DNA from 4 places in the Propionispora hippei DSM 15287 genome. Region 2 is predicted to be linked to each of the others. Evidence: riboswitches for the same ligand, from Rfam matches in the RefSeq annotation. Region 2 holds a riboswitch; each other region holds the start of a gene.
The links. Region 2 has a riboswitch for cobalamin ahead of cobI (precorrin-2 C(20)-methyltransferase). Riboswitches for the same ligand answer to the same signal wherever they lie in the genome.

Region 1: it holds a riboswitch for cobalamin, as region 2 does, so the genes downstream of both, F3H20_RS05410 (TonB-dependent receptor) here and cobI (precorrin-2 C(20)-methyltransferase) in region 2, are expected to answer to the same signal.
Region 3: it holds a riboswitch for cobalamin, as region 2 does, so the genes downstream of both, cbiD (cobalt-precorrin-5B (C(1))-methyltransferase CbiD) here and cobI (precorrin-2 C(20)-methyltransferase) in region 2, are expected to answer to the same signal.
Region 4: it holds a riboswitch for cobalamin, as region 2 does, so the genes downstream of both, F3H20_RS17020 (PepSY-associated TM helix domain-containing protein) here and cobI (precorrin-2 C(20)-methyltransferase) in region 2, are expected to answer to the same signal.

Annotation. Positions count from the first base shown of each region.
Region 1 covers NZ_FQZD01000007.1:194,653-197,682, forward strand. Annotated here, with positions in the region: gene F3H20_RS05405 (TonB-dependent receptor) at 1-752, opposite strand, end outside; gene F3H20_RS05410 (TonB-dependent receptor) at 798-1,859, opposite strand; cobalamin riboswitch at 2,011-2,193, opposite strand; gene F3H20_RS05415 (ABC transporter ATP-binding protein) at 2,569-3,030, shown strand, end outside.
Region 2 covers NZ_FQZD01000030.1:38,748-41,777, forward strand. Annotated here, with positions in the region: gene F3H20_RS14670 (energy transducer TonB) at 1-577, shown strand, start outside; gene cobO (cob(I)yrinic acid a,c-diamide adenosyltransferase) at 659-1,189, shown strand; cobalamin riboswitch at 1,330-1,511, shown strand; gene cobI (precorrin-2 C(20)-methyltransferase) at 1,616-2,314, shown strand; gene F3H20_RS14685 (ABC transporter substrate-binding protein) at 2,345-3,030, shown strand, end outside.
Region 3 covers NZ_FQZD01000004.1:61,738-64,767, forward strand. Annotated here, with positions in the region: gene F3H20_RS00290 (thiamine pyrophosphate-dependent enzyme) at 1-101, shown strand, start outside; gene F3H20_RS00295 (2-oxoacid:acceptor oxidoreductase family protein) at 101-631, shown strand; cobalamin riboswitch at 1,088-1,262, shown strand; gene cbiD (cobalt-precorrin-5B (C(1))-methyltransferase CbiD) at 1,345-2,445, shown strand; gene cbiE (precorrin-6y C5,15-methyltransferase (decarboxylating) subunit CbiE) at 2,430-3,030, shown strand, end outside.
Region 4 covers NZ_FQZD01000042.1:27,668-30,697, forward strand. Annotated here, with positions in the region: gene F3H20_RS17005 (PTS system mannose/fructose/sorbose family transporter subunit IID) at 1-235, shown strand, start outside; gene rplM (50S ribosomal protein L13) at 547-987, shown strand; gene rpsI (30S ribosomal protein S9) at 1,011-1,403, shown strand; cobalamin riboswitch at 1,565-1,738, shown strand; gene F3H20_RS17020 (PepSY-associated TM helix domain-containing protein) at 1,859-3,030, shown strand, end outside.

The DNA.
Region 1 (3,030 bases), on a different contig from region 2:
ATTTTGCTCTTCAGTTCAAATTCGATACCTTTGGCAGTTCCGCTGTCTAAGTTATAGTAAGCCTTTACCGAATTTTTGATTGCTGAAACTATTTTATCTTCCGTTTTCACATGGAACAGGGTGACACCCAGTGAGGTTTTCTGATCCATTTGCTGCTTCATGCCGATTTCAAAGGTGTTTGAGGTCTCCGGCTTTAGATCGGGATTGGCTTGTATGGAACTCATGTCAGTGCCAGCCCGGCGGTATAACTTATAGATTGTCGGGGGATTGAAGGAATGACCGTAACTGGCGTAGTACTTGGTGCGGTCGTTCTGGGCATATTCGAAGGCTAGTTTCGGACTTAGCTCGGTGAATTCGGCAGAGGGATAATCCTGTTTGCTGCCACTGACTAAGCAGTAGCCGCCTTCTTTATTGTACTGATCCAGGCGCAAGCCGGTATACATGGTCCAGCGGTCGGAAGCGGCATATTCATCCTGAGTGAAAACGGCCCAGGAGTTGGTGGAACCTTCGCTTTGGGTGGTTAAAGCTCCCACGGTGCTCCAGTCGCGCCAGTGACTCAGCGCGTAAGAACTGTAAGTCATTTTTTCTTTTATCCAGCTAAAGCCGGAGACGATGGTATGGCGGTTGAAATCCCAGGTTTTTTGGGCATCCAGATTATAGTTTTTACTGGGATACATCGCTAAGGTGCCGCTGCCTGTCCAGTTGATTGAGTTGGCGGAGGAACCGGCTTGACTGTAGCCCTCTTTCGTCACATCGGACAGACCCAGCCCGACAGTGATCTTATTCTCTGTGTCTTCTTATTTCAGTCTGTGAAGGTCCTGCTCTCTTTCGCCAACATAGCCCAGATAAGCGGAAGGGGATAAGGTCACATAGGTATTGTCCTGAGTCCGGATAGTACCGTAGAAGAGAGGATTGCCGCTGCCGTCATAAGCGTAGGTGAAAGGGTTGTGATAGGCATATTGGTAGTTGTTATGCATGTATGAGTAGGACAGGGTTTTAGTGGTATCCAGCAGGTAATTCAGGTCAAGAAAGTAATTTTCGCTTAGCTTGCTTTTTTCGCCGCGACCGCCAAGTAGATAGGTCCCGTTGCCAAGTTTGGGGAGTGTTACATTTAGGGTGGGAGTACCTATAGTCTTACCAGGTGTAACGTAGTAACCGGAATAGCCGTCTGTAGAACGCTTTTCATAACCGGTATTGAAGGAAAGCTTATCGTTGGTGCTGCCGCCAATTCTAATTCCCCGCTGCCAGGTATTGTTGCTGCCTGTTGACAGGGTCAGATCGGTCTTTACTTCACCGCTGGCCGGAGCCGGCTTTTTGGTAATGATGTTGATGACGCCGGCAACTGCATGTCCGCCGTAGAGCGAGGAACCGGCGCCCCGGACAATCTCGATTCTTTCCACGTCGCTGATGGGGAAGGAATCCCAGGCTACACTGCCGTCAAAAGAGGTATTTATCTGTTGGCCGTTGTACAAGACAAGAATATTGCCGCTGCCAAAGCCACGTATTGACAGGGCATCCTTCACTTCTGCCGTAGGTTTCACATACAGGCCGACTTCATTTTGCAAGGCTTCCCGTAAACTGAAAATATTGCGTTTCTTTAAATCCTCAGCGGTAATAACCGTCACGTTGGCCGGTACATCTTTAAGTCTTTTGGCGACTCTGGTTGCTGTAACGATAAAGTCGTCGAAGGTATATTCGGGAATTTGGTCTGACTCTGTTGCTTTTCCTTCCGCCTCCCGGTTGCTTTCTGTTGCCACCGTCTCTGGCGAAGCTGTTTCCGGCGGAGCTGCTTGTACCGATGTGGCTATTGCCATACAGGCCAGCAGCATAATCCCTGATTTTTTTGTAGTAGAATACATGGTGTCTTTTTCGCTCCTCTGTCAATTTTGAAATAAAAGCAACCATACCTCTGACCGGAAGCAAATAAAAAAGAGCTTTTCCCATGCAAAGAAAAAGCTCATTGTTCATATTCACAATAAGTAAATCCCCTTCCCATCGCTCGCAGGTCAAACGGTGATTGCTAAACAGGCAGTTCTCCTGGCTCCAGTTCATAGCTCCTTCGCGCCTTCCCAAGGCTGTAGCCCCAGTGACATAATTGCGAATTTGCTCCCTGATACAGTGGCGGGACCGCGCTGACCTTACATCAGACTTCCCTATTAAGTCCTTTCGGACACCTGTTTCAAACCATATGAAATTTTTTCAATCTTTACTATGGGTTATCGTATCAGTTGGTTTTCCTGTTGTCAATGTATTTTCGACAAAATTTGCTATGATCTTAGGCCGGTTTGGATAAAACGAAATGCAGGACCCGTGGCATTTGCCACATCAGGATAGTGTTCAGAAGAGTTGACAGATGGAATAATGGCAAGAAACCGTTCGCCGGAAGACAGGCGGTTCTTATTTGTTTTGAGGGGAAATTCTGTCTCTTTTTGCGCTTGCCTAGAGGAATATGGTAAGATGGAGACAAGGGGTGTTTTTCAACTACACGGAATGTTCCCTGAAAGCGCTTTTTACGGGACCTGCTGCCGGTCTCGAGCGCTGCTTAGTTTGTGTACAATGGAGGTAACTATGTCGATTTGGTCCAGTTTTATTCAGTATTATAAGCCATACCGGCGAATTTTCTTTATCGATCTGGCATGTGCGTCCGGGGTGGCATTGGTTGATATTGCCTTTCCCCAGATTCTGTATTATCTGACTCATTACGTGTTTGTCCGCAGCGCGGCGGAAATTTTGCCGATTCTGGGCTGGATCGCTGCCGGTATGTTTTTTCTGTATGGTATCCGGTATGCATGTCAGTATTATATTACCACCTGGGGCCATATTATGGGCGCCCACATGGAAAGCGACATGCGGCAGGATTTATTCGACCACTACCAGCGGCTGTCCTTTTCCTACTATGACCGTAACAATACCGGGGAGATGATGTCCAAGCTGGTATCCGACCTGTTTGATATTTCCGAGCTGGCTCATCATGGACCGGAGAACCTGTTTATCTGCAGTCTGAAAATCATCGGTTCTTTTGCCCTGCTG
Region 2 (3,030 bases):
GGGGTCGCTGGATCAAATGACCGATAACAACGATGAGTTTTCGCCGGATGAAAGCCGTGATAATGAAGCTTACCAAGCCAATTTATCTAACCCATTACCGCAAAAAGTGACGAGAAAAGTTCATCTGATGAGCGGAGTAAGTGGCAGCCAGGGGTATTCCGCCGGTAATAGCAGTGGCGGTGGAACTGGCGGCGGCATTGGAACTGGCACGGAGTCCGGCCAGGGCAGCCAGTCAGGCAGCGGTGCAGGCAGCAGCAACGGGGCCGGTCAGGGCTCCGGTTCTGCCGTGCCGGGAGGGATTATTCCACCCAGCATCGTTTCTTCACCCGAGCCGTCCTACCCAATGACGGCTCGCGAGGAAGGACGGCAAGGCACAGTGAGGGTGCGGATTCAAATTTTAACCGACGGTTTGCCGGGAACGGTAGAAGTGGCGGTTTCCAGCGGCTACACCGATTTGGATGCGGCGGCAGTGGCCGGGGTGAAAAAATGGCGCTTTACTCCGGCAAAGTATCGCAGCACCGGGCAGGCTTTTGTGAGTTATCCAACGCGCGATGTCGTATTTAATTTGCGCAAATAGAGTTACACGCCAATTTAAATTATATTCTGTGCTATAATGAAAAAGTAAGTGTCAAAAACAGATTGAGGTAACAGTATGAATATGAACAACAAGGGTTTAGTTATTGTGCATACAGGGAATGGCAAGGGCAAGACGACTGCTGCCTTAGGGATGGCATTGCGGGCCTGGGGACAGGGAATGCGGGTGCTCATCCTGCAATTTATAAAAGGCGGCTGGGAGTATGGCGAATTAAAGGCAGCGGAAAAGCTGGGCCCTAATCTGGTGATCCGGCAGATGGGCGAGGGCTTTGTCCGAGGTTCGTCGGAAAGCATGATGGAAGAACATAAACAGGCGGCGGCTGAAGCGATGCAGGCGGCAGGCGAGGAATTGGCTTCCGGTCGATGGGATATGGTGGTTTTGGACGAGATTAACTATGCTATCGGTATGGACCTGATCAGCGAAGAAGCGGCTCTGCAACTGATTTCTCATAAACCGGACCTGGTACACGTAGTATTGACCGGCCGCAATGCCCGGCCGAAAATTATTGAGACGGCCGATTTGGTTACCGAAATGAAAGAAGTAAAGCATCCTTATAAGGCGGGTATCAAGGCGCAAAAAGGGGTGGAGTTTTAGCCGGTTCGATTGACCTATTCCCAAGAAATGTGGTACTATAAAGCTGTTTGCAACTACATACCGATGAAACAGGTGCCCGTAGTGCTCTACCAACCTTGAAAGCAGAAATTGCTGACGGCCAAAATTTCGTCCCGCCATTATTTTTCAGTTCCAAAGTTGGCAGAGCACTAGGGCTTAATAGGGAAGTCCGGTTTTATTCCGGCGCGGTCCCGCCACTGTAATGGGGAGCAACCTCAAAATATGCCACTGGAACTATGGTTCTGGGAAGGTTGAGGGCGTGATGAACCAGAGCCAGGAGAACTGCCTGTTTGACAGTCACCGTTTTTACCTACGAGCGATGGGGAAGGGGATTATACACGAGATGTGCGTGTTCCCGGCTGATTTAGGCCGGTTTTTATTTTTTAACAAAGAAAGCAGGAGATAGGCATGGCAGGTATATTTTATGGTATTGGCGTGGGCCCGGGAGATCCTGAATTACTAACCTTAAAGGCAGTTTCCGTCATCCGGGAGGCAGATGTTATTATTGCGCCGAAGACGGAAAAAAAAGAGGACAGTGTGGCCCTTTCCATCGCTGCCCCATATGTAAAAGAAAATGTGCAAATTGTAAAACTGGTATTTCCGATGGTATCGGACAGTGATACCCTGTCTGAAGCGTGGGAGTACAACAAAAATGTGATTGTCGATTTGTTGAAAGCCGGGAAAAAGGTGATTTTTCTTACCTTGGGTGATCCGATGTTTTATAGTACTTATATTTATGTGTTCCGCTTACTGGAGAATTGTGGCTATCCGATTGAGACTATACCCGGCGTGCCGGCCTTTTGCGCTATCGGTAGTAAACTTGGCTATCCGCTGGTGGAAGGCAATGATATCTTAAGCATTATTCCGGCAACGGCTTCGCCGGATAAGGTGGACAAGGCTTTGTCCGTAACGGATAATGTGGTGCTTATGAAAGTATATAAGAATGTAAACGACATAGTTGATAAACTGCACCAACATAATTTATCCGGCCAGGCAGTGATGATCAGCCGCTGTGGTTTGCCGGAGGAAGAGGTTATTTGTGATCTGGACAGTCTGAAAGGCAGAAAGATAAACTATCTGTCCACCATCCTGTCGCGCCGGGGGTAAGCGGACCCAACAATAAGTGAGGTGTTTACATTGAAAACGAAAATGCCTGTTTGGCGGATGTTTACGGTATTTATCCTGTTGGCAGTCCTGCTGGCCGGCTGTGGCAAAGCGCCGGCGGCTAGTCAGGACAGTTCCGGCGGTAAAGCTTTTCTGACCATCAAGGACGATAGTGGCCGGGACGTAGTGCTGGAGCATAAACCGGAAAAAATTGTGGTGCTGTCACCTTCTTTTCTTGATGTATTGTATGCCGTAGGCGGCAAGGCTGTGGGGCGGCCCAGTTCCAAGAATGGGGACATCCCGGCCGCTGCCCAGCAGGTAACCGAAATAGGTTATGTCTATAACATCAACATGGAACAGGTTGCGGCGTTGCAGCCCGATCTGGTCATTGCCTATCAGGGCATTCATGAAAAACTCATTCCTCTGTTGGAAAGCAACCATATTCCATATATTATGGTAAGGTTGAAAACCTACCAGGACATTCTGGACAAGCTGAAATTATTCGGGGCTATTGCCGGAACGCCGCAAAAGGGCGAAGAAGTTGCCGCCCAAATGGACGGGCGGGTACAGAAGCTGCTGGGCAGCCTGCCTAAACAGCCGGTCAAAGTGGCTATTTTACATACTACTGCCAAATCGGTTACGGTGGAACTGGAAAATAGTATTGCCGGTAATGTGGCTAAGGAACTTAAATTGACCAATATTGCAGCCGGAACGATGGC
Region 3 (3,030 bases), on a different contig from region 2:
GCAAGTTTGTTATCGGTGAGCTCTACCATTCGCCCACGGCGGAATATACGGCGGAATATGCCAGACTGGTGGCGCGGCTGCAGGAAGGGGGCAAGGCGTAATGCTGGAAATCAGTTTAAGTGGTACCGGCGGACAAGGGTTGATTCTGGCCGGCATCATTTTGGCGGAGGCCGCCATTCTTGACGGAAAACAGGCCATACAGACCCAGTCGTACGGACCGGAAGCCCGTGGCGGAGCAAGTAAGGCCGAAGTCATTATCAGTGAAGACGAGATTGACTATCCCAAGGTATTGGCGCCGGATATTCTGTTGGTGATGAGCCAGGAAGCCTGCAACAAGTATGCCGATATACTAAAGAAAAACGGCAAACTGCTGGCGGATTCCACATTGGTAAAGGAAATCTCCGGCCGTGAGGCCGAAGTGATTGACTTGCCGATTACCAGGACAGCCCGCGAGGAACTGGGCAATGCCATGTTTGCCAATATCATTGCACTTGGGGCGCTGGTGGCCGCGACCGGTGCGGTTAGTGAAGCGTCTTTAATCAAGGCAGTACTGGCCCGGGTGCCGCGCGGTACGGAAGAAAAAAATCAAAAAGCCTTAGCTTTGGGTAACCAGTTATATGCCCAGCGGTAGCTATTCGGAAGGAAACGTTCAGGCAAGGTTGAACGTTTCCTTTTCACATCCGGTCTGTCTGTATAATCTGGCTCTGTTAGGGAACCATTGATGTAATGAGCCTGCCGGACTGGCGGAAAAAGGTTTGTCAGGCTGTGTACGTACTCAGGAATAATAAACAGTGTCTTAACGGACCGGCCAAGCAGGAAAACAAGGCGCCGGGGTGGAATAAGATAAAATAAGACAAAATTTGCAAGGGAACCGCTGATTAATTCACGCTGCGCGTCCTGACGGATCTTTTTCCGCCTGGCTGCGTCAGCAAAATCTTGAAATAGGGGCCGCTTATTCCTGCGGTTTTACTTCCTTGCCCGGCGAAAAAATCTCTCGCTAGGCTGACAGGATCACTCAAATCAGCGGTTACCTAGAATGAGTGATTCCCCGGTGTTGCAGGATGGTTTCAGGCGATATTGCCGTAGCTGAATAAGGAAGGAAATAGGTGCTTGTCATGCTTAAAAGGGAATGCCGGTGAAATTCCGGAGCGGTCCCGCCACTGTGATGGGGAGCAGATTCGCGGTAGCCACTGGGATAACCGGGAAGGTGCGGATGTGCGTTGATCCGAAGTCAGGAGACCTGCCTATTTTAACACACACCGTTATGACCTACGGAAGATGGGCAGGTGGGTAAAATCTACATTGTGTTGTTTTTTACCCTCTTGTCACAGGGGGTTTTTTAGTTTGTTCAAACAAATGCGAACAGGGATTACCACAGGCACCTGTGCGGCAGCAGCAGCCAAGGCCGCTGTTTTGGCCTGGTGCGGCCAGCAGGTGGAGCAGGTTGTTGTATTGTCACCTCAGCAAAAGTCCATTGCTGTTGCCATTGCCGACAGCAGCAGAACCGAACGGGTTGGTAAGGCGGCAGTCGTGAAGGATGCCGGCGACGACCCCGATATTACTAATGGCGTTACGATTGAGGCAGCGGTAGAGATGGCGGAAGGCGCGGATATTGTTTTACGGGCGGGGAGCGGCGTGGGAACGGTTACGCTGCCCGGCTTGTCCGTGCCTGTCGGTGAACCGGCCATTAATCCGGGACCCCGTCAGATGATTCTGTCGGCTGTCCGGGACGCTCTGCCCCCGGGTTGGGGTGCGGTTGTCACCGTATCCATTCCCGGCGGCGAAGCGTTGGCGGCCCGTACGTTAAATCCTGTACTGGGTATAGAGGGCGGTTTGTCGATTATTGGTACAACCGGGATTGTAGAGCCTATGTCGGAAGAAGCATTTAAAAACTCGCTGGCGCCTCAGATCAGCGTGGTGAAAGCGCTCGGCCACGATGCGGTGGTGTTTGCGCCGGGTAAGATCGGTCAGGATATTGCGATAAAAAAATGCGGTTTGCCGGCCGAGCAGATTGTGCAAACCAGCAATTTTATCGGCTTTATGTTGGAACAGGCCGTTCGGTACGGGATGAAGCAGGTCTTGCTGTTTGGCCATCTGGGGAAGATTTGCAAAGTGGCGGCCGGAATTTTTCATACTCATAACCGTATGGCCGACGGCCGCATGGAAACGCTGGCGGCTTATGCCGCATCGCTGGGGGCGTCACAACAGACGGTTCAGGCCATTTTGCGGTGCGCCACTACCGAAGCCGCGTTGCCGCTTATTGAAAACGCCGGTTTGCGGCAGGTGCATGCAGTGCTGGCGGAACGGGCCAGTCAACGGGCCATGCGGTATGTATTTCAGGACCTGGAAGTGGGAACGGTCATTGTCACGCTGCAGGGGTCCATATTGGGCATGGATGCAGGTGCCGTCAGGATAGGGGAGAAGTTAGGGTGGAACATAAAATAATTGTGGCAGGCATCGGGCCCGGCTCGGCGGACTATCTGCTGCCGGTTGCCAAGCGAACCATTGAGCAGGCCCGCGTTCTGGTGGGCGGTAAACGGGCGCTGGAAACGCTGGCGCCGGCAGGCGTAAAAAGCAAAGTCATTGACGGCGATATTGCCGGTGTGTTGTCTTATATAGAAGAGGAACTGGCCTCGCACGATGTGGTTGTCATGGTATCCGGCGATCCGGGATTTTACAGCTTATTGCCGGCGATCCGCCGCCGGTTTCCCCCAGCATGCATCGAAGTGATTCCCGGCATCAGTTCCCTGCAGTTGGCATTTGCCCGTACAAGCGACTATTGGCAGGATGCCACACTGATCAGCCTGCATGGGCGCAAAGCCGATGCAGCGGCGTTGGCTTACCGGTGTGATAAAAAACTGGGGATTTTAACAGACAGTGAGAATAATTCCCGTACGATTGCCAGGTATTTACTGGCAGCCGGCTGGCCGGCAGCTACGCCGGCAGTTGTTTGTCTGGCGCTGTCCTATGAAAATGAACAGGTTGTTACGGCTACCCTGGAGGAATTGAGCAGCCGGGAAGGATATTCAC
Region 4 (3,030 bases), on a different contig from region 2:
GGGCGGACTGATCGTAAACTATGTTAAGGTGACCTGCGGTCTGACTGTCGTCACTTCAGGGGCGGAGTTCTCGTTGCAGAAAAGCCTGTTCGACGCGATCTTGCCCCATATTCTGCCGCTGGCCGCTACGATGGGTGTATATGGTTTGCTGCAAAAGAAATGGACCTCGGTCCGAATCATTCTGCTGATGGTTGTAATCGGCGTTGTCGGTGGTTTCTTTAATATATTTGTATAAATAAGCACTTGTGGGGCATCCTGAGGGGAGTTTCATCTTTGAGCGGCTTTCGATGGCGAAAGCCGCTCAAAGACTTGTTGCACTGGGAAGCCTTAACAGGTTTTCCTGTCGGAATCGTATTAAGTTTCCAATTTATAAAAAAGATAGAGCATTCCTGATAAAAAATGCAAATTATCCCTCGATAATCCTTGACTTTACCAGTCAGATTGATTAAAATGTTTTTATGAGATTTATGCCATGTATTCCATTAGCCCCGGAATTCAGGTTCAGAATCTAACCAACCCGTAACTTTTGCAACAAGGAGGGATACTATGAAAACAACATTTATGGCAAACGCAGCCAACGTAGAACGTAAATGGTATGTTGTAGATGCTGAAGGCAAGACTGTAGGTAGATTAGCCGCTGAAGTAGCCAAAATTCTTCGCGGAAAACATAAACCGACTTTTACTCCGCATGTTGATACAGGAGATCATGTCATCATAGTAAACGCAGCTAAGGTAGCGTTTACTGGTAAAAAATTGATCCAAAAAACATATTTCCGTCATTCCGGTTATCCAGGAGGTACTACCTTCACTACTGCCGGAAAAATGCTGGCTGAGAAGCCGGAAAGAGTTCTGGAAATCGCTATTAAAGGCATGCTGCCGAAAAATAGCCTGGGACGTCAAATGTACCGCAAATTGAACGTGTACAAAGGTGCTGATCATCCGCATGCCGCTCAGCAACCGGAAGTACTGGAACTTGATATTAGATAATACCGGAAAGGAGGAACATGAGTATGGCATTAGTTAGCTACTACGGCACAGGCCGCAGAAAAACTTCGGTTGCCAGAGTTCGTCTGGTTCCGGGAGAAGGCAATGTAATTATCAACGGCCGTCCGCTTGTTGAATATTTTGGTTTAAAAACTCTTGAACTGATTGTAAAACAGCCATTAAATCTTACCGAAACGATTGGTAAGTATGATGTATTGGCTAAGGTAGAGGGTGGCGGTCCTTCCGGACAGGCAGGCGCCATTCGCCACGGCATTTCCCGTGCTTTACTTAGAGTGGATCTCGAGTACCGCCCGTCTTTGAAACAGGCCGGCTTCCTGACTCGTGACCCCCGTGAAAAAGAACGCCGCAAATACGGTCTTAAGAAAGCCCGTAAAGCATCGCAGTTCTCGAAACGTTAATTTATTCAAAGCAGGACCCGCATCAACTCTGGTTGGTGCGGGTCTTTTTCTATTTACCGAATAAGTTAAGCTATTATTTTTCAACAATTTGACTGCATAAAGAATACTTAATAAAGTACCAATTGACATTTCCCCAAAAGTGCAGTATAGTAAGCGAGAAAAATAACAGATTTGGAACAGGTGCAATTGCGCTTAATAGAGAAGCCGGTACAAGCCGGCACGGTCCCGCCACTGTAAGGGGAGTCGCTCACAAGATGCCACTGGATATATTTCTGGGAAGGTGTGAGCCGATGAGGAACCTGAGTCAGGAGAACTGCCTGTTCAACAATCGCCGCTATGACCTGCGAGAGATGGGGAGGGGGATTTGGTTTGCTTGCGGTTTTTGCATGAGCCTTTTTCTTTGCATATGTGTGCGGAAAAGGCTCTTTTTTATTTTCAATTCAGGAGGAAAAACTATGCGTTATTGGTATAAAATTCACCGCTGGATTGGTTTCATTTGCCTGCTGTTCTTTCTATTGCTTTGCCTTACGGGGCTGCCGTTATTATTTAAGACGGAAATCCATGACTTTAATCTTTTGGATAAAGAAAATATGCATCCCGCCTCAGATTACAGGCAAATTTGGAGGGAAGTAGACGCTGGGGAAAGATTAGTGAAGGAAGGCTATTCCGGCAAGTCGATACGAAGTATTTCGGTCCAGCCCGATGAGGGAAGAATACTATTTCGGGTTCAGGACAAGGACAGCAACAAGCCGGTCGCTGCCCGGTTAAGCATGGGTGGCGAGCAGCTTGCCTATTATCCGTCAGACCATACCCTGCAGCCCTGGCACCAGGAGAAAATAAAATACCCCTGGCTGGCCGAATTCATGCATGAGATGCATCGTCTGCATATGTATCTTGGCATGGGCAAGGGCGGGATGGTGTTTTTAGGTTTCATGTGCTTTTTGAGCCTGGTCTCGGTTGTGTCCGGCTGCGTGCTTTACGGGCCGTTTATGAAACGAAGCCCCTTTGCCCTGATTGGCAACCGCAGTTGGCGGGAGCGGTGGTTTAGCTGGCACAAGTTTTTGGGCATTGTAACGGCTGTTTGGGCAATTATTTTATGTTTTAGCGGCGTTGTTATTGTTGTTTTTTCACTCAGCTACGGTTTGTATATTCAGGATTCAAAGACGGCGGCCCAGGACTATTGGCAGTCAGCTCCGGCGGCGGGAAAACATCTTTCCCTGGCTGAAGCCAAATCTTTTGTAATGGAAACCTTTCCTGACGATGTGATCCTTTCGCTTGATTTACCGGATAGAAGGCAGTCGCCGCCGGCTTATGTTTTCTACATTACACCGGCGACAGAGAATCCGCTGGATTTTTTGGGGCAGCTTGTTTTTATCCCGGACAAAAAAGGTATGGAGCCGCAATATTTCACAAAACCTTTACCGGATTATTTGTTTTTTGCCGGCTATATGTTGAAACTGCACATCCACAATCACGAACTGCTTATTTTAAAGATTCTATGGGCCCTTCTGGATATAGCGCTCATTTTTGTTATTCTATCCGGTCTGCTGGGGTGGCTCAGGAAAGGTGAAAAAATAGAACGCTCTTCTGTTGCCACGCCATCGCTCAACCGGCCGACGGCAGCAAC